DNA from 3 places in the Streptomyces sp. NPDC005263 genome. Region 2 is predicted to be linked to each of the others. Evidence: riboswitches for the same ligand, from Rfam matches in the RefSeq annotation. Region 2 holds a riboswitch; each other region holds the start of a gene.
What was found. Region 2 has a riboswitch for cobalamin ahead of ACFYRY_RS24285 (CbtB-domain containing protein). Riboswitches for the same ligand answer to the same signal wherever they lie in the genome.
Positions count from the first base shown of each region.

Region 1: it holds a riboswitch for cobalamin, as region 2 does, so the genes downstream of both, ACFYRY_RS33555 (cobalamin biosynthesis protein) here and ACFYRY_RS24285 (CbtB-domain containing protein) in region 2, are expected to answer to the same signal.
Region 3: it holds a riboswitch for cobalamin, as region 2 does, so the genes downstream of both, ACFYRY_RS33675 (ABC transporter substrate-binding protein) here and ACFYRY_RS24285 (CbtB-domain containing protein) in region 2, are expected to answer to the same signal.

Region 1 covers NZ_JBIAKJ010000009.1:143,823-149,782, forward strand. Annotated here, with positions in the region: gene ACFYRY_RS33550 (cobyric acid synthase) at 1-763, opposite strand, end outside; gene ACFYRY_RS33555 (cobalamin biosynthesis protein) at 760-1,701, opposite strand; cobalamin riboswitch at 1,802-1,934, opposite strand; gene ACFYRY_RS33560 (aspartate/glutamate racemase family protein) at 2,934-3,608, opposite strand; gene ACFYRY_RS33565 (GNAT family N-acetyltransferase) at 3,659-4,003, opposite strand; gene panD (aspartate 1-decarboxylase) at 4,028-4,447, opposite strand; gene ACFYRY_RS33575 (MarR family winged helix-turn-helix transcriptional regulator) at 4,685-5,113, opposite strand; gene ACFYRY_RS33580 (UbiD family decarboxylase) at 5,254-5,960, shown strand, end outside.
Region 2 covers NZ_JBIAKJ010000005.1:361,946-367,905, forward strand. Annotated here, with positions in the region: gene ACFYRY_RS24255 (CU044_5270 family protein) at 1-108, opposite strand, end outside; gene ACFYRY_RS24260 (RNA polymerase sigma factor) at 105-710, opposite strand; gene ACFYRY_RS24265 (hypothetical protein) at 1,107-1,877, shown strand; gene ACFYRY_RS24270 (hypothetical protein) at 1,913-2,110, shown strand; gene ACFYRY_RS24275 (histidine phosphatase family protein) at 2,107-2,697, shown strand; gene ACFYRY_RS24280 (CbtA family protein) at 2,724-3,482, opposite strand; gene ACFYRY_RS24285 (CbtB-domain containing protein) at 3,504-3,725, opposite strand; cobalamin riboswitch at 3,763-3,903, opposite strand; gene ACFYRY_RS24290 (enoyl-CoA hydratase/isomerase family protein) at 4,016-5,080, opposite strand; gene ACFYRY_RS24295 (glycoside hydrolase family 95-like protein) at 5,229-5,960, opposite strand, start outside.
Region 3 covers NZ_JBIAKJ010000009.1:170,905-176,864, reverse strand. Annotated here, with positions in the region: gene ACFYRY_RS33680 (methylmalonyl-CoA mutase family protein) at 1-1,478, opposite strand, end outside; cobalamin riboswitch at 1,638-1,820, shown strand; gene ACFYRY_RS33675 (ABC transporter substrate-binding protein) at 1,858-2,889, shown strand; gene ACFYRY_RS33670 (FecCD family ABC transporter permease) at 2,916-3,914, shown strand; gene ACFYRY_RS33665 (ABC transporter ATP-binding protein) at 3,911-4,702, shown strand; gene ACFYRY_RS33660 (OsmC family protein) at 4,753-5,199, shown strand; gene ACFYRY_RS33655 (glycosyltransferase family 2 protein) at 5,328-5,960, opposite strand, start outside.

The DNA of each region.
Region 1 (5,960 bases), on a different contig from region 2:
GCGGGGAGAGGTTGGACTCCCGTACGGTCCCGCGCAAGGACACCCGCAGCCCGTCCTCCTCGTCGATGCCGAGGCCGTGCCGGAAGGGCAGGACGCCGTAGGTGTGCCGCCCGGTCAGCCCGTGCAGCATGTCCAGGCCGGGCTCCAACAGGCTGACGTCCCCCCGGAACTTGTTGACCAGGAACCCGGCGACGAGTTCCTGGTCCTCGGGAGAGAGCAGGGCGACGGTCCCGAAGAAGGAGGCGAAGACGCCCCCACGGTCGATGTCACCGACCACGAGCACCGGAAGCCGCGCGTTGCGCGCGACGCCCATGTTCACGATGTCGGTCCGCCGCAGGTTGATCTCGGCGGGAGAGCCGGCCCCTTCACAGATCACCGCGTCATACGTGCCCCGCAACTCGGCGAGACAGTCGAGGACGGTCCCCAGCAACTGCTGCTGCCGCCCACCGTGATAGCCACGCGCACTGAGCTCCCCGACCGGCTTGCCGAGCAGCACGACCTGACTGCTCTGTTCGCCGCCCGGCTTCAGCAGCACCGGATTCATCGACGCGGTCGGCTCCACCCGGCAGGCCTGCGCCTGCATGGCCTGCGCCCGCCCGATCTCCGCGCCCTGACGCGTCACGAACGAGTTGAGGGACATGTTCTGCGCCTTGAAGGGCGCGACCTTGACGCCCTGGCGCACCAGCCACCGGCAGATCCCCGCGGTGACGACGCTTTTGCCGGCGTCGGAGGTGGTGCCGGCCACCAGAAGACCACCACTCATCGGCCACGCCCCCTCATCAGAAACCGCCCGGCGGCACTGACACCGAGCGCCAGCAGACCGACGTTGCGGGACAGCCGTACGGCCCGCTCGATGTCGTGGGTGTCCACGGCCCGCCCTTCCCCGTTCAGCACGGGCCGGTGCTCCACCCGGCCCCCGTACGACAAGGTCCCGCCCAGCCGCACCCCGAGCGCGCCCGCGAACGACGCCTCCACGGGCCCCGCGTTGGGACTCGGATGCTGTGCCGCGTCGGCCCGCCAGGCGCGCACGGCACCTCGCGGACAGGGGCCCGCGAGCGCCGCCAGGACGGCGGTCAGCCGCGCCCCGGGCCAGCCCGCGACGTCGTCGAGCCGCGCGGACGCCCATCCGTAGCGCCGGTACCTGGGCGACTTGTGCCCGACCATCGCGTCGAGGGTGTTGACGGCCCGGAACCCGAGAAGCCCGGGCACCCCGCCCACGGCTCCCCACACCAGCGCCCCCACCACGGCATCGGAGGTGTTCTCGGCGACCGACTCCACGACCGCGCGCGCGATCCCGTCGGCGTCCAGCGCCTGCGGATCCCGCCCGCACAGATGCGGCAGCCGGGCCCGCGCCCCGGTGAGGTCCCCCGCCTCCAGCGCCCGAGCGATGCTCCGGGCCTCCCGCGCGAGTGACGTCCCGCCGACGACCGCCCAGGTGGCGGCACCGGTCAGCGCGACGGAAGCGGCGGGTGAGGTACGTACGGCACGAGTCGCCGCGGCCCCGAGCGCGACGGCGCCACCGGCGCACACGACGGCGTGCAGCGCGCCCCACCCCCGGTGGTCCCGCCACAACACCCGTTCCACGGCACCCGCGGCCCGCCCGAACAGGGCGACCGGATGCCCACGGCGAGGATCACCGAGGAGCAGGTCACCGAGGAGGCCGGCGGCGGCGCCGTACGCGAAGACGCGATCGGCACGCATGGACTCAGCCGACCGCTGTCACAGACGGGGTGCGGCTACGGGATCTCGAACGGCAGCCGAGCATGGCGATATGTCCTCACTCAGGGTGTCCACGCCCTGGTTCGACGAGACCGGCGGCGAGAGTTCCTGGCTCCCGGGGCTTTCTACCCCGGTGACAGTGGCGGGACCGCGCCGGACTCACACCGGCTTCCTCTTCTGCCGCCGTACATGGCCCCGGCAGTCCACCACGGGGTTGGAAGGGCCGTCAACTTGCCGTTGACCTGCGAAGGGAGAGTGTGCTGAGACCCACACACGCGCGGTCACAGCCGTCACAACGACGTGGGGGGGGGGGGGGGGGGGCCCGCCCCCCCCCCCCCCCGGGGGGCCGGGGGCGCCCCCCGCGGGCCGAGAAGGGGGGTGCCCCACACCCCCCCCCCCCCCGGGTAGGGCGCTTACCACACCGTGGGGGGGGGCCACGGGTGGGTGTTGCCCCAATAGTGGGGTAGCCAGAAACGAAAACCCCCCCCCGGGGGGGGGGGGCCCCCCGGGGGCCCCCCCACCGCCGTCGTGTTGGGCGGGTTTTCGCCGCCGGGGCGCTTACGCCGGGCGCGCCCTCGGCCGGGCGTCGGCGTCGGGCGGGGCGGGCCGCCCTCCGCGCGACGGGAGCGGCGGGCGGCGGCCTCAGGACAGTGGCCTCAGGTCAGCGGCGGGCCTGGTTCCGGCTGGGGCACGGGTTCCGGGCCCGGGGGAATCGGGGACGGGGAGGGCTCGGGCGTCGGACGGGGGTCCGGAGTCGGGCCAGGGGCCGGTGGGGGCGTTGGGTCCGGAGGGGGGCCAGGGGCCGGTGGGGATGTGGGATCCGGAGCCGGGGGCGGTTCGGGGTTCGGTACCGGATCGGGGTACGGCTGCGGCGGCCCGGGATCCGGGCCGGGTGTGGGTTCCGGTCCGGGGCCAGGAGTGGGTCCTGGATGGACGGGGTCCGAGTACGGGTTCGTCATGGCGTCCTCCGGCGAGTCGGTCGACGTCGGCTCTGGACTACTCCCCCGCGTACCCGACGGCGGCGCCGCCACTCACTCCCCCGCGTGAACTACCTGGCCCTGGTGGGCCGCTCGACGTGCGGTGGGCCGTGGCTGCCCGGGGGCGGATGCGGTCGGCGGCGAGTCTCGCCCCGCAGACGTCGGCGCGCAGACGTCAACGCGCAGAGGTCGGCACGCTCTGGAGCGGCGCCCGGTCGGGCCCGCTGAAAGGCCCCCTTACTCCCCCGTGCCCCGCACGTGGCTCGGACGCCCGGCGGCGGCCATCGCCCGCGCGCCCGCCGCCAGTCCAAGCCGGGGACTGGACAGGACCGGGATCGTGGTCGCCACCAGGTCCTGGGCCGAGGCGGTCGAGACCTGCGCCAGCACGATCACGTCCGCGTCCCTCTCCTCGTCGGCCGCCGCCGCCACCAGGCGCAGCGAGCCCTCGAGGTCGCCGGCCTCGAAGCGCTGCCAGGCACCGCCGACCAGACGGCCGCGTACCGCGACGGCGTCGCCTGCGCGGCGGGCCTCCTCCTCGATCAGGGCGGCCGTGGGGCCGAGCGTGCTCTCGACGGTGGCGAGGACGACGATCCGCGGTCCGGCGGCCACCGCGGCGGAGGCCATCGGGCGGTCCACCCGAAGCACCGGTACCCCGACCTCGGGGGCGGCGGCCTCGGCGACACCCCCGATGGTCGAGCAGGTGCACAGCACGACCCGCGCGCCGAGATCGACCGCACGCTCCAGGGCGGCGCGCACGTCGTCCCGTACCGCGTCCGGTCCCTCGGCGCGGGCCCGGCTCAGCAGTTCCTCGTCGACGAAGTGCCCCAGCTCCAGGCCCTGGTGGTCCGCGTCGCGCAGGCCGTCGAAGACCGGGACGTGGCGGGGCGAGGTGTGCAGAAGGGCGAGCGTCACGCGTTGTCCTCTCTCCCGCTCGTTTCTCCCGCTCGTGTGCTCCTCGGGGCTCAGAAACGGCCCGGGTGGGCCGCCAGCCACTGCTTCGCGGCGCGCAGCAGTTCGGGGTCGGCGGCCGGAGCCTCGTCGGGGTGGCGTTCGGCCCACTTGACGACGTACGGGCACAGCGGGGCGACGACGATGTGCTCGCGCCGCGCGATGTCGTACAGCTCGCGCGCCAGGGAACCCGCGATGCCCTTCCCCTCGTGGGCCGGCTCGACGATCGTGTGCACGGGGACGAGGGCGGCCGCGGGCGACTCCAGCACGAAGTACTCGATACGACCGACGACTTCACCACCGGCGCGGGCCTCCAGGCGGCCCGCGGTCCGGTCGTCGCGGATCTCGATCTCGCTCATGGGCACGCTCCTGGTACGTCGGGGTCAGGCCACGACGGCCTGCGGGCTGCGCTCCTGGTCCGACCCCGGCACCGGCTCGGACGGGTCGGCCCCCAGAGCCACGACGCGGTTGTCGCGGTCCACGTGCACGACCCGGGGTGCGAACTCCCGTGCCTCGGCGTCGGTCATCTGAGCGTAACTGATGATGATCACCAGATCGCCGGGATGCACCAGATGGGCCGCGGCCCCGTTGATCCCCACGACCCCGGATCCACGCTCGCCCTCGATGACGTACGTCTCCAGCCGGGCCCCGTTGGTGATGTCGACGATGTGCACGAGCTCACCGGGCAGCAGGTCGGCGGCGTCGAGCAGATCCGCGTCGATGGTCACCGATCCCACGTAGTGCAGGTCGGCCTGGGTGACGGTGGCTCTGTGGATCTTGGACTTGAAGAGAGTACGCAGCACTTTGGACTCCTGGAGGACGGCTCCCCGCCTACTTTCTGCAGGTCAGGGGCGGCCAACACTGTACATGGCCATACCTTCGACGCGAAGACCTTCAGGAAGATCGTGCATGGCCATGACCTAGCTTCCACGGGTTCCGGCCGTTCGCCGGCGGTCACCGGAAGACTGCGGGCTCGCTCCCGGACCGGCGTGGAGACCGACGCCGTGCTTCCCAGCGTCGGTCAGAGGGCCGACACACGCTCAATCGTCCAGCCCGACGCCGGCCAGATCGCACAGCAGTGGGAGGAGCGTGCCTGTTCTCTCCTCGCCGAGTTGATCGACGGTCCATTGGTTCACGCGCGCGACTGCCGGTTCCACCTCGCGCAGCAGCGCGTGCCCTTCCTCCGTGATGTGGACGATGTGACGCCTGCGGTTGAGCGGGTCGGGTTCGCGCTTGACCCAGCCTCGGGAGGAGAGCCGGTCCAGCAGGGTGGTCATGGTGGACCGGTCGATGGCAGTGGCCAGACCGAGGGCGGACTGGTCGATCCCGGGACGCTCCGCGAGCGTGGCGAGAGCCGCGTACTGGGGGGCGGTCAGCTCGGGCACCTCCGCCTGCCAGACCGCGTTGACCCGCTGAAGCGCTCGACGCAGCAGGTGCATCGGCTGGTCGATGAGCTGTTCGGGTTGCATGGCGTGCGGACTCCGTTCGGGCGCGGGATGAAGATCCTGTCACACGACTCACACTCCCCGATGCCCGCAGCGGGCGAGGCATGTGGCATTGTTCAGTACACAGACATTCCGCGTACTGACATTCTCTCGAGGAGGACGGGATGAGCCATCCCGCGGACCTGCGTGAACACATCAAGGCACTGGAAGCCCTGGGAGACCTCGACCGGATCGAAACCGAGGTCGACTGGAATCTGGAGGCGGCCGCGCATACCCGCTACAGCACCGAGCACCGCCTGCCCGCCCCGCTGTTCGAGAAGGTGACCGGCGTTGCCGACGGCTTCCGCCTCCTGGGCGCACCCGCCGCGCTCAGTTCCGCCCCCGGCAAGCCCTTCGCCCGCGTCGCGCTGAGCATCGGACTGCCGCCCGAGGCCACCGGCCCGCAGATCATCGACCACCTGGCCGCCACCCAGCACCGCCCCGGTATCCCGCCGAAGACGGTCAGCCGCGGCGAAGCCGCGGTCAAGCAGAACGTCCTGCTCGGCGATGACGCGGATCTCACCCGCTTCCCGGTGCCGTTCGTGCACGAGGGCGACGGCGATCGCTACGTCAACACGTACGGCGTGATCGTCGCCCAGACTCCGGACGGGTCCTGGACCAACTGGTCCATCGCCCGGATCATGATGGTCGACGGCAAGCACATGACCGGGCTGGTGATTCACCCGCAGCACATCGCCCAGATCTGGCAGCAGTGGGCCGACCTCGGCCGGCCCATGCCGTATGCGCTGGTCCAGGGCGGCGACCCGGCCATCCCGTATGTCGGCGGCATCCCGATCGGCGACGGCGTCGCCGAGGCGGACTACATCGGCGC
Region 2 (5,960 bases):
GTACTGCTCGCGCGGAAGGTCCCAGTCGGCGGGCGCCGGCAGCAGGCCGGCGATCTCCTCGCGGTCGCCGTGGCGCTCCGAGGACGCCCCCGTGGCCTTGTCGTTCATGTGAGCTCCTCCCGTACGGGCAGGGCCGCGATCGCGGCCGCACTTGTCATCTCTCCGCGGGCAGTGGGTGGTTCCCGTTCTTCTGCAGCGAGCCGGGCGAGCTTCTTGCGGGCACGTGACAGACGGGAACGTACGGTGCCGACGGCGATGCCCAGGGCTTCGGCCGTCTGCTGGTAGTCGAGACCGGACCACACGCACAGGGCCAGCACTTCCCGTTCCTGGCGTCTGAGTCGGCCCAGGGCGGCCTGGACGGAACGCAGGTACCGTGCGTCGTCGATGCGTCCGACGGTCCGGGGCGCGAAGTCCTCCTCCACACGTGGCTGCGGTTGGCGTGCCAGGAACAGTTGTCGTCTGCGCACGCCACGGCGGGCGTTGTCGGCCTTGTGCGTGGCGATGCCCAGCAGCCAGGGCAGCAGGGAGCCGCCCTCCTCCTGCACGCGTTGGCGGGTCCGCCACGCCGTTAAGAACGTGTCGGACATGATCTCTTCGGCCGTCGACCAGTCGCCGGTCAAGCGCAGCCCGTGGTTGTACACGGCGCGGGCGAACTCCTCGTACAGCTGGGCGAACGCCTCACGGTCCCCCTCCCGCACACGGCGGCGCACATTGTCTTCTGAATCCCTCACGACCACTTCTCTCCGCGACACGGGAGGAGTTCCTGTGGCCTGCGTCACCCACTGGTGTCACCGTTACGGTCTCCGTCGCCACCTGCCGAGGGATCCTCGCACACCGGCCGTTCGCGCCCCGCCCCATGGCTTCCGGCATGGCCCGCCGGGCAGTTGAACGACTCACATCATTGGGGTCCCACCATCACCCGCAGAGGACTGATGTCAGTGCGGAGAGCTGCGTGCGGAGAACAACATGCTCTTGTTGTCCGTACTATCGCTACGACAGGGCCCTGCGCCTTGTATGTGGCTGCCGCGCCGCAGGAATCGTCCGAGACACACTCGTGCGGCAGTCCCTTCGAATCCGGCCTCGAGCCGAGGAAAGGTTGTGCACCCATGTCGCAGAACGCCTCAGTCACCGAACTGACATCGCAGTACACCGCTCAGGTCGCCGCCGACCTGGAACGCAACTCCAAGGAACAAGAACGCATCGGTGGGGAAATCGCCGCGCTGCAGGAGCAGTTGGCCGCACTCCAGCGGGACCACGCGGTTCTGACCACCATCCAGCAGGCGATCGGCACGGCTCCGGTGTCCGCCGGGTCCGTGGCACCGTCGGACAGCATCGCGGTGCCCGCTCCCCGTAAGAGGGCGGCCACCGGGTCCGGCGCGGGCAAGCGGGCAGGGACGAAGAAGACCGCCACTCGGGCCGGTCGGGCCACGGCCGGGAAGCCGGCTGAGGAGAAGGCGACCGCGGGGAAGGCAGCCGCGGGGAAGGCCGCTGCCGGGAAGCCGGCCGCCGCGAAGTCAACCGCCGGCAAGTCGACCGCTACCAAGTCGGCCGCCGCCAAGTCGACCGCCGAGAAGCCCGCGGGGAAGTCGGAAGCCGCGAAGTCGGCCCAGCCGACCCTGGTCGACCTGGTCCGTCGTCACCTCGCCGAGCAGAAGGAACCGCGCTCGGCAGCGGAGATCACGACTGCCCTTGACAAGGCGCACCCCGAGCGCGCCGTCAAGACGACCGTGGTGCGCACGACACTCGAAGGGCTGGTCGCCAAGAGCCAGGCGCAGCGCTCGAAGCAGGGATCCTCGGTCTTCTACACCGCTCCCGACGCGCCGAAGCAGGCGGCACCGAAGCAGGCCGAGGAGAAGCCCGCGCAGGCCGACGCGTAACCGACGCACCGCACAGTGCCGCACCTGGCCGCGTCGTGGGCTTCCGCGCCTGGGTCGCGCTCGACGACATCGCCGCCGCGGTCGCGCAACTCGACCGCGCGGTGGGCCAGTTGGCCATCGGCCGGTCGGCTTACGTGCGGCCGTACCCGTGGCGCACTGCCGTGCCCGTGGGGCACTGCCGTACCCGTTGGGCCCCGCACACCGTGAACGCCCCAGGAGGAGCCACCACGTGACCAGTCGCGTCACCTTCGTCTCGCCCGCGATGAGTGCGTCGATGCGCCAGGCCCGCTTCGACGACGGGGGCTCCATCGACACCGGCGGGGCGGCGCGGGCCCGCGCCTTTGCCGGGTCCCTGCCGGCCGCGGCGCGTGTCGTGGTCTCTCCCACCGTGCGCTGCCGGGAGACGGCTGCCGCGCTCGGTCTCGACGGCGCGGAAGCAGCGGAGTTGTCGGCACTGGACGTGGGACGCTGGCGGGGCCTGACCCTGGCGGAGGTCGGTGCCGGTGAACCGGAGGCGGTGGCCCGCTGGCTCGCCGATCCCGCGTCCGCGCCACACGGCGGGGAGTCCGTGCACGACATGTGCGGGAGGGTGACGGGCTGGCTGACGGCGTCCCAGGACACGGACGGCCGTACGCTCGCCGTCGTCGAGCCGGAGGTCGTGCGGGCCGCGGTGGTCCACGTGCTGGGAGCGCCCTCAGCGGCCTTCTGGCGTCTCGACGTGCCTCCGCTGACGGCCACCACGATCAGTGGGCGCCACGGCCGCTGGAACCTGCGGCTGGGGCACCCACTGGACTCGGTCGAGGCAGCGGCGGACCACTGAGTGCAGCCGGTTCGACCGGCCGGGCGTCATCGCGGGGCGGCCACCGTCGTCCCCGCGGACACCGTGGCCGGCTTCGGGTTCAGCAGCCGTTCGGCCAGTTCGCCGAAGACGAGGCCGAAGCCTGCCCACAGGGTGATCTGGATGGCGAGGGCGGACAGCCGGAACCGCCACAGCAAGGCGGCCGGGAAGTCGCTCGGCACCTCGTTGACGGCGGGCAGGAACGCGTACGCCAGCCCGATCGCGACGGCGAAGCCGAGGACGGCGACGACGGTGGCGTACCAGGTGCCCAGCTTCGGCGCGAGCCGCTTGCCCGCGATCACCGCGGCGATCGCCAGGAGTACCCCGAGCACCATCATCAGGAAGTACAGGGTGGTGCGCTTGCCGATGGTGTCGTGGTCGCCGACGGCGGGCGGGTTGGCCGGATACTTCAGGAACGGCACGACGTACACGGCGAGCAGCGCGGCCCCCGACAGCAGCAGCGCCGTGGCCCGCGGGCTGAAACGGCCCACCCGGCCGAGCGCGAAGCAGAAGGCGAGAGCGGCGATGCCGCCGAACGCCACCCCGTAGATCAGAACGCCGGTGGCCAGGCCCGCGGTGGACTGTAGGGAACGGGAGACGAGTTCGACCTCGTGTTCGTGGGCGGGGGCGTGGGAGTCCTCGAAGCTGATGGCGCTGTCGACGCTCGGTTCGCCGAGGAAGTAGGCGACGACCAGGGCGAGCACGCCGGCACCCAGGCCGGCGAGCATGCCCCGAACGAGCAGATTTCTCACTGTCGCGGAGTTCATGGGTGTGCGGCGTCCCTCAGGTCAGTGGCAGGGGAAGCCGAGGAGGTGGCGGGCGTCGTGGACCCACTCGTGGACGTCACCGCCGGAGACGACCGAGGTGGCGCCCTGTTCGGCGCCGACGAAGTACAGCAGGACCAGCATCAGGATGCCGAAGAAGACCGCCCACGGGGCGATGGCCTTCAGCGGGAGTTTGGCGGGAACGACGGGGGTGGTGGTCGTCGGCTGGGCGACATGCTGCGCCATGGCAAGAGCCTCCTCTGGGAGTTCGCGTCCCATCTCGGTGGTGCACATGACGACGGCCACGGGTCTGACTCGCGGTGCCCCAGGGGGCGCACCGTCCACAGTGGCGCGACCGTGCCGGGTTCTCACCGGCTTCCGTGATGCCGTCGTCTATCAGGGCGACGGTATCGTGAGTCGGGTCTGGGGCCAATACCGCGCCACCTGGCGTGATCCCGTTCTCGCCCGCCAGGTGACGCGGATCACCGCCCGCTCAGCGGTCGCCGAGGCGGCGTCCGTCCCGCTCGCCGCGTCGGCTACGCGGTGGTGTCCGGTGCGGTGAGGCCGAGTTCACGCTCGCCCAGCGGCTCGAAGAAGCGCTCCACGTCGGCGTCGGTCACCTCGGCGAGAGTCGTCGGTGACCACCGTGGGGCGCGGTCCTTGTCGATGACCTGGGCGCGGATGCCCTCGACCAGGTCGGGTGTGGTCAGGGCCGCGCACGAGACGCGGTACTCCTGTTCCAGTACCCGCTCCAGCGTGCCGAGCCGCCGGGCGCGGCGCACGGCGGCCAGGGTGACCTTGAGGGCGGTGGGCGACTTGGACAGCAGGGTCTGCGCGGTCTCCTTGGCAGCCGGGTCGCCCTGGTCCAGCAGCCGATGGACGATCTCCTCGACGGTGTCGGCCGCGTAGCAGGAGTCGATCCACTCCCGGTGACCGGCCAACTCCGCCTCCGGCGACGGCCGCACATGACGGTCCAGGGCTTCCCGGACGGACAGCTCGGTGAGGTCGCCGACGAACTGCCCGAGTGAGGCGGACGGTACGTAGTGATCGGCGAGCCCGCACCACAAGGCGTCCCCGGCACCGATCGGCGCCCCCGTGAGCGCGAGGTGGGTGCCCAGTTCGCCCGGGGCGAGGGCGAGCAGATGGGTGCCGCCGACGTCCGGCACGAACCCGATACCGGTCTCCGGCATGGCGATCCTCGACCGCTCGGTGACCACCCGGACACTGCCGTGCGCGGAGACGCCGACACCGCCGCCCATGACGATGCCGTCCATGACGGCGACGTACGGCTTGGGGTAGCGGGCGATACGGGCGTTGAGGTGGTACTCGTCCCGCCAGAAAGCGGCCGAGGCGGCGCCGTCCCCGTCACGGGCGTCGTCGTGGACGGCGCGGATGTCGCCGCCCGCGCACAGGCCGCGCTCCCCCGCGCCGGTGAGGACGACGGCCTCCACGGCCGGATCGTCCGCCCACGCGGCCAGTGCGTCGCCGATGCGGCGCACCATGACGTGGTTCAGGGCGTTGATGGCCCTCGGCCGGTTGAGCATGATGTGGGCGACCCGGCCGGTGGTGTGCAGCAGGACGGGTTCCTCGCCGCCGGTCATCCGGATGTCCCTGTCAGGCCGCGGGCCATGGTGACGCGCATGATCGTTGGTTCCTTCCACGACTGATGGACATGCCGGTCATGGACGATCTTCTCAATGCCGGACTCACCGAGGTGGCCCGGGGGGGGGCGCGTCGGTCGGAGCCCGGTCACCCGGGCAGTCCCCAGCGGGGCGCCTCCTCGTTCGGCTCGACGGGAGTGATCCGCAGGTCGGGACGGTCGCCCTTGGCGGTGATGAGAGCCGACTCGCCCTTGCGCAGGGTGACGTGGATCGTCCCGTCACCCAAGGACCGGTACCGCAGGGGGCGTCCGCCGCCGTCGCGTACCTCGATCGGGCCGGGGACGCCGTGCCGTACGACGCAGGGGGCGCCCGCCTCGCTGACCAGCCGTACCCAGCGGGTCACCCCGCCCTTGCGTACGGCACTGAGCAGGAACGCCCCCTGGGTACGGAAGTCGTGCACGGTCAGGTCCGCCCAGGCGGCGGGCAGCGCGGGGAAGACGCGGATGGTGCCGCCCCAGGACTGGCAGACCATGTCATGGAGGGACTGGGCGGCCGAGAGGGGGGTCTCGATGACGGGGCCCGATTCCTTGTACATGGTGTTGGGCTGGATGAAGCGGGTCATCAGCTGGCCCAGGTAGCTGAGCGCGTCCTCGCCCTTGCCCAGCAGGGCCGACATGGAGGCCGCGCCCGTGAACGTATAGCCCTGGAGAGCCCCTTCGAAGCCCACCCAGTGTGCCAGGGACTTCTCGATCAGGGCCTTCTCGTCGGGCGTACGGCCGGTCAGTTCGTACAGCGGGTACACCGCCAGGAGGTGCGAGTAGTGACGGTGCGACTTCGCGAACGGGATGTCCGCGCCGATCATGAAGCCGTTGCCGTCCGT
Region 3 (5,960 bases), on a different contig from region 2:
GGCCGGGATCCGGTGGCGGCGAGATGGGCGTCGGAGCGCGCCCGCAGGGCCTCGTACGCCTCGTCGCGCCGCACCCGCGGCAGCCCGCCGGACGGCGGCTCGGGAGCCGGTGCACGTTCCACGGGACGTTCGGCGAGGTACGGGAACTCGCTGACACCGGTGATGGGTTCGCGGCGCTCGGCCAGCTTCGCGCTGCGCGCCTCCCAGGTGTCCGCCAGGTCCTGGGCGAGACGGCCGGAGCGCAGGGCGGCGGCCTGACCGCCGACGCCCTCGATCCGCTGGAAGAACTCCCAGCCCGCGTGGGCGAGTTCGTCCGTGAGCCGCTCCACGTACCAGGAGCCGCCCGCCGGGTCGGTCACCCGGGACAGGTGGGACTCCTCGACCAGGATCGTCGAGGTGTTGCGGGCGATACGGCGTGCGAACGCGTCCGGCAGGCCCACGGCGTGGTCGAAGGGCAGCACGGTGACGGCGTCGGCGCCGCCGACCCCGGCGGCGAGCGTGGCGATGGTCGTGCGCAGCATGTTCACCCACGGGTCGCGGCGCGTCATCATCACCGGCGACGTCACGGCGTGCTGCACCTGCGCCCCCGCGCCCGGAGCCCCGCACACCTCGGCGACCCGCGCCCACAGCCGTCGGGCCGCGCGCAGCTTGGCGATGGTGAGGAACTGGTCGGCGGTGGCCGCGTACCGGAACTCCAGCTGAGCACAGGCCTGTTCGACACTGAGCCCCGCCTCGGTCAGCTCACGCAGGTAGGCGACGCCGGTCGCCAGGGAGGCGCCCAGTTCCTGCGCGGCCGAACCGCCGGCCTCGTGGTACGGCAGCGCGTCCACGGTCAGGGCCCGCAGCCCCGGGTATCTGTCGGCGCACAGCCGCGCGAGAGCGGCCGCCGGCGCGAAGTCCGACGCGTCGCCCGTACGGGCCTGGTGGGCCAGCGGATCGGCGCCCAGGTTGCCGATCGCCGCGTGGTCGGCGACGCCCCGCTCCTCGTACAGGCCCAGCAACTCCCGTGCGGCGGCGTCGAATGCGCTGCCCGCGTCCAGGACGACGGGCGCGAGGTCGAGGTGGACGCCGTCGAGGACCCGGCCGAGGGAGCCGAGCGGCAGGCCGCCCGTTCCGACGACCAGCCACAGCGAGGTGACGCCGTTCTCCAGATCCCCGAGCACCGCGTCGCCGCCGGTCGCGGCGTGCCGTTGCCGGACGTCCCAGCCGCCGGTGACGCTTCCCTCGGCCCGGCCGCCCCGTACGAACGGGGGGAACCCGGGGAAGCCGGGCTCGGGCGTCACATCGTTCGCGGTGTACAGGGGGCGGGTGCGCAACCCGTCCTCCAACGCGGTGGACAGGGCGTCTTCCGCTGCTTCCCCCGAGACTTCCTTTCCCGACTTGCGCAGGACGCCCGCCACCAGGCGTTGCCACTGCTCGTGCGTCGCGTCAGGGAACTCGGCGGCCAGCGAGAGCCCGTCGTCAGGCAGGACCGTCATGCTCGGATGCTAGGTCAGACCGCCAAAGGAGCGGCAGAGGACACCGCTGTGACCTTGCACTCCCTGTCACTGTGACCTGCGTTGCCCTGCTGGGCGCGGCCACGTGCCGCAGGGACGACGGCCCGGCCCCGCACTGCCCCTCGGACCGGTGTGACAACGTGATAATTTGCCCAAGCCAGTCAAGGGAATCCGGTGCGAATCCGGAACTGACGCGCAGCGGTGAGGGTGACGAGCGGGGCAACGCGAGCCACTGGACGACGGTCACATGTGACCAGGGTCCGGGAAGGCGCTCCGGCCGGGTGATCCCGAGTCCGAAGACCTGCTGGCGACCCGTACGAACGGGCCCCGCGACCGGGCCCTCGACGCCAGAGGATGTTGTGTGCCCGTCACCCCTGCTGTTCGCCGCTCCGCCCTGCTCCTTTCCGGGGCGCTCCTCCTGACGGCCTGCGGCGGCTCGTCCACCGGGCCCCCCGGCTCACCCACCACCGCGACGGGCCGCACCCTGGTCAACTGCGGGCAGCGGATCCGGATCCCGTCGCCGCCGAAGCGAGCGGTGTCCCTGAACCAGGGCACCACCGAGATCATGCTCTCCCTCGGCCTCGCGGACCGGATGGCGGGCACCGCCACCTGGACCGACCCCGTCCTGAAGGGCCTCGCGAAGGACAACACCCGGGTGCCCAGGCTCTCCGACAACCAGCCCTCCTTCGAGAAGGTCCTGGACACCGAACCCGACTTCGTCGCCGCCTCCTTCGCCTCCACCCTCAGGCAGGGCGGCGTGGCCCCGCGCGAGAAGTTCGAGGAGCTGGGCGTGCCGACCTACCTCTCTCCCGCCGACTGCGAGGGCAAGGACAACAGCGGTGACGGCGACGGCGCCCGCACCCAGCCGCTGACCATGGAATCGGTCTACCGAGAGATACGGGACCTGGCGAAGATCTTCGGCGTCGAAGCGCGGGGCGCGAAGCTCGTCGCCTCACTGAAGAGCCGCGTCGCCAGAGCCACCTCCGGGATCGACGCCTCCGACACCTCGGTCCTGTACTGGTTCGCCAACCAGGAGTCCCCCTACATGGCGGGCTGCTGCGGCGCCCCCGGCATCATCACCGACGCGCTCGGCGCGAAGAACGTCTTCGACGACACGAAGCAGGAATGGCCGCAGATCAACTGGGAGACCGTCGCGGACCGCAACCCCGACGTCCTGGTCATCGGTGATCTCACCCGCGACTCGCAGACCGCCGAGACGGCCGCCCGGAAGATCGCCTTCCTGGAGTCCGATCCGGCGACCAAAACCATGGACGCGGTGAAGCACAAGAGGTACGTCACGCTCAGCGGCCAGGCCATGAACCCCACGATCCGCACCGTCGACGGCATCGAGAAGGTGGCCGCGGCGCTGCGCGCCGACGGGCTCGCCGGGTGACGACCTCGTCCGTCACGGCCACGGCGTTGCGGACGGTGGCCGGCCTCGTGACCCTGGCGGGGTCCCTCGCCGTGGCCGTCACCATCGGCCCGGCGGACATCGGCGTCGGCGACGTCTGGTCGGCGGTGGCCGCCCATCTCGGCGGGGGACCCTCGCGGCTCAGCCCGATCCGGGACGGCATCGTGTGGAACCTGCGACTGCCCCGCACCCTGCTCGCCGCGGTCTGCGGCGCCGGGCTCGCCGTGTGCGGAGCGGTCATGCAGTCCCTGCTGCGCAACCCGCTCGCCGACCCCTTCGTCCTCGGCGTCTCCTCCGGAGCCTCCACCGGCGCGGTCGTGGTGGTGGTCCTCGGCGCGGGCGGCGGCGCGCTGTCCGTCTCCGGCGGCGCCTTCGTCGGAGCCGTCTGCTCCTTCGCCCTGGTGCTGCTGCTCAGCCACACCCTCGGTGCCACGACGGACCGGGTCGTGCTGGCCGGAGTCGCCGCCATGCAGCTGTTCTCGGCGCTCACCTCCTTCGTCGTCCTGACGGCCGCCGACGCCCAGACCACCCAGGGAGTCCTGTTCTGGCTGCTCGGCTCACTCGGCGGCGCCGACTGGAACGACGTGTGGCTGTGTCTGACCGCGCTGGCGACCGCCCTCGTCGTGTGCCTCGGATCCGCGCGGACGCTGGACGCCTTCGCCTTCGGGCAGGACGCGGCGGCCTCGCTCGGGGTCTCCGTCGCCCGGACCCGGCTGGTGTTGCTCTGCGTCACGGCCCTGCTGACCGCCGCTCTGGTCAGCTCGGCGGGCGCCATCGGTTTCGTCGGGCTGGTCCTGCCGCACGCCGCCCGTGCCCTCACCGGCCCCGGGCACGCCCGGCTGCTGCCGGTGACCGCGCTCACCGGGGCGGTGTTCCTGGTGTGGGTCGACACCCTGGCCCGTACCGCCCTCGACCCGCAGGAGATACCGGTCGGCGTCGTCACCTCCCTGATCGGCGTACCGGCGTTCGTCCTCGTCCTGTACCGCACCCGGAGGGCGCACCGATGACGCTCATCGCCGACCGCGTCTCCCGTACCGCCGCCGGACAGCTGATCCTTGACGGCGTCAGCCTCACCGCGGCCCCCGGATCCGTCACCGGCCTGCTCGGCCCCAACGGCTCCGGCAAGTCCACACTCCTGCGCCTGCTCTCCGGCGTTGTCACCCCCACCTCCGGCGTCGTCACCCTCGACGGCCAGCCGTTGCGCGAGTACAGCCGCCGAGCGGTCGCCCGCCGGCTGGCGGTCGTCGAACAACAGGCGGACACCCAGACCGAGTTGACCGTCCTGGAGGTCGTACGGCTCGGCCGGGTCCCACACCGTCGCGCCTGGACCCCCACCACCCCGGCCGACGAGCAGGCCGTACGCGCCGCCCTGGACCGCACCGGCCTCACCGAGCGGGCCGGCCGCCTCTGGCACACCCTGTCCGGCGGCGAACGCCAACGGGTCCAGATCGCCCGCGCACTCGCCCAGGAACCACGCGAACTCCTCCTCGACGAACCCACCAACCACCTCGACATCCAGCATCAGCTCGACCTCCTGACGCTGGTCACGCAACTCCCCGTCACCACCGTCATCGCCCTGCACGACCTGAACCTGGCGGCGATGTACTGCGACCATCTCGTCGTGCTGAACGAGGGCCGGGTGGCCGCCGCGGGCGGCCCGGCAGAGGTGCTCACCGAGGACCTCATCGCTCAGGTGTACGGCGTGCGCGCCACCGTCACCCCCGACGCTCCGGGAGACCGGCCCCATGTACGGTTCCTCGGCACGCTCCCACGAGACGCCGTGCGGTCGCCATGACCGTACGGCCGCCACGGCGGCGTCCAGCCCCCCGGCGTTAGTGTCGGCACATGACCCAGGACTCCCTGCGCTCCGTCACCGTCGAGCGCGTCAGCACCGGCCACTTCGTCGCGACGAACGCTCGCGGCGCCACGATCAGCTTCGGTACGAGTTCCGGTGCGCACGGGGACAGCGCGTTCACCCCGGTCGAGTTGTTGCTCGCCGCGATCGGAGGGTGTTCGGCGGCGGACGTCGACGTCGCCACCAGTCGCCACGCGGAACCCACCACGTTCTCCGTCGCGGTGACCGGTGACAAGGTCAGTGATGAGCTCGGCAACCGGATGACCGACCTCAGGGTCGCCTTCTCCGTCACCTTCCCGAAGGGCGAGGGTGAGGGCGCGGACCGGGCCAGGACGATCCTTCCGCGAGCGGTCAGGACCTCCCACGACCGGCTGTGCACGGTGAGCCGCACGGTCGAGATCGGTACGCCCGTCACCGTGACGATCGAGGACGACTGACCGGGGCCGCTCGTCCACACCCGACGCCGTCGGCATGGACACGGCACGCCACCGTACGTCGGCGGCAACCGCGGCAGAGGTCCTCAGAGCCGCGCCGATCCGGGCTCTGAGGACGTGCTCGCGTGGTGTCACAGCCCACCGAGGTTCTCCGCGGGCTCCAGCTTTCTCCGGGTGAGCCCCGGGACGGACTCTTCCCCGGTGCCACGGTCCGGAACGAGGACGCGGCCCACGATCACGGCGTAGAACAGGCCGGAGGCCAGCACCAGCGCGAAGTCGGGCGCGTACAGGGTGAGCATGCGCCAGACCGCGATGCCCACCCACAGCAGGGCCGTACCGCCGCTCCAGAGCCGGACGCCGATCACAAAGCGCCGGTGGGTGTTCCGGCCGGCGGACGCCGAGCCGGTGGGCCGCCACGCCTGGCGTCTGCCGCGTGCGATGTCCCAGATGGCGAACAGATGCGCCCAGCCGTACAGCAGGCGCACGGCCCATGCTTCGATCCGGTAGGGGCACTTGTGCCACAACGGGAAGATCAACACCGTGTAGACGACGCTGGGAAGGACCAGCAGCATGTACTCGACCTTGAGTTTTTCGGGCATGGCCACCAGCAGGACGATCGGGAGCAGTGGTGCCACGAAGGTGAAGAGCGCGGTGTGGAGGTAGTAGAAAAAGCCGGAGAAGTAGCAGAGCCGGGTGGTGAGTCTGAGCTTTGTGCTCCAGAACTTCTTGCTTCCCAGCAGGCTCATGGAACCCGAGCACCAACG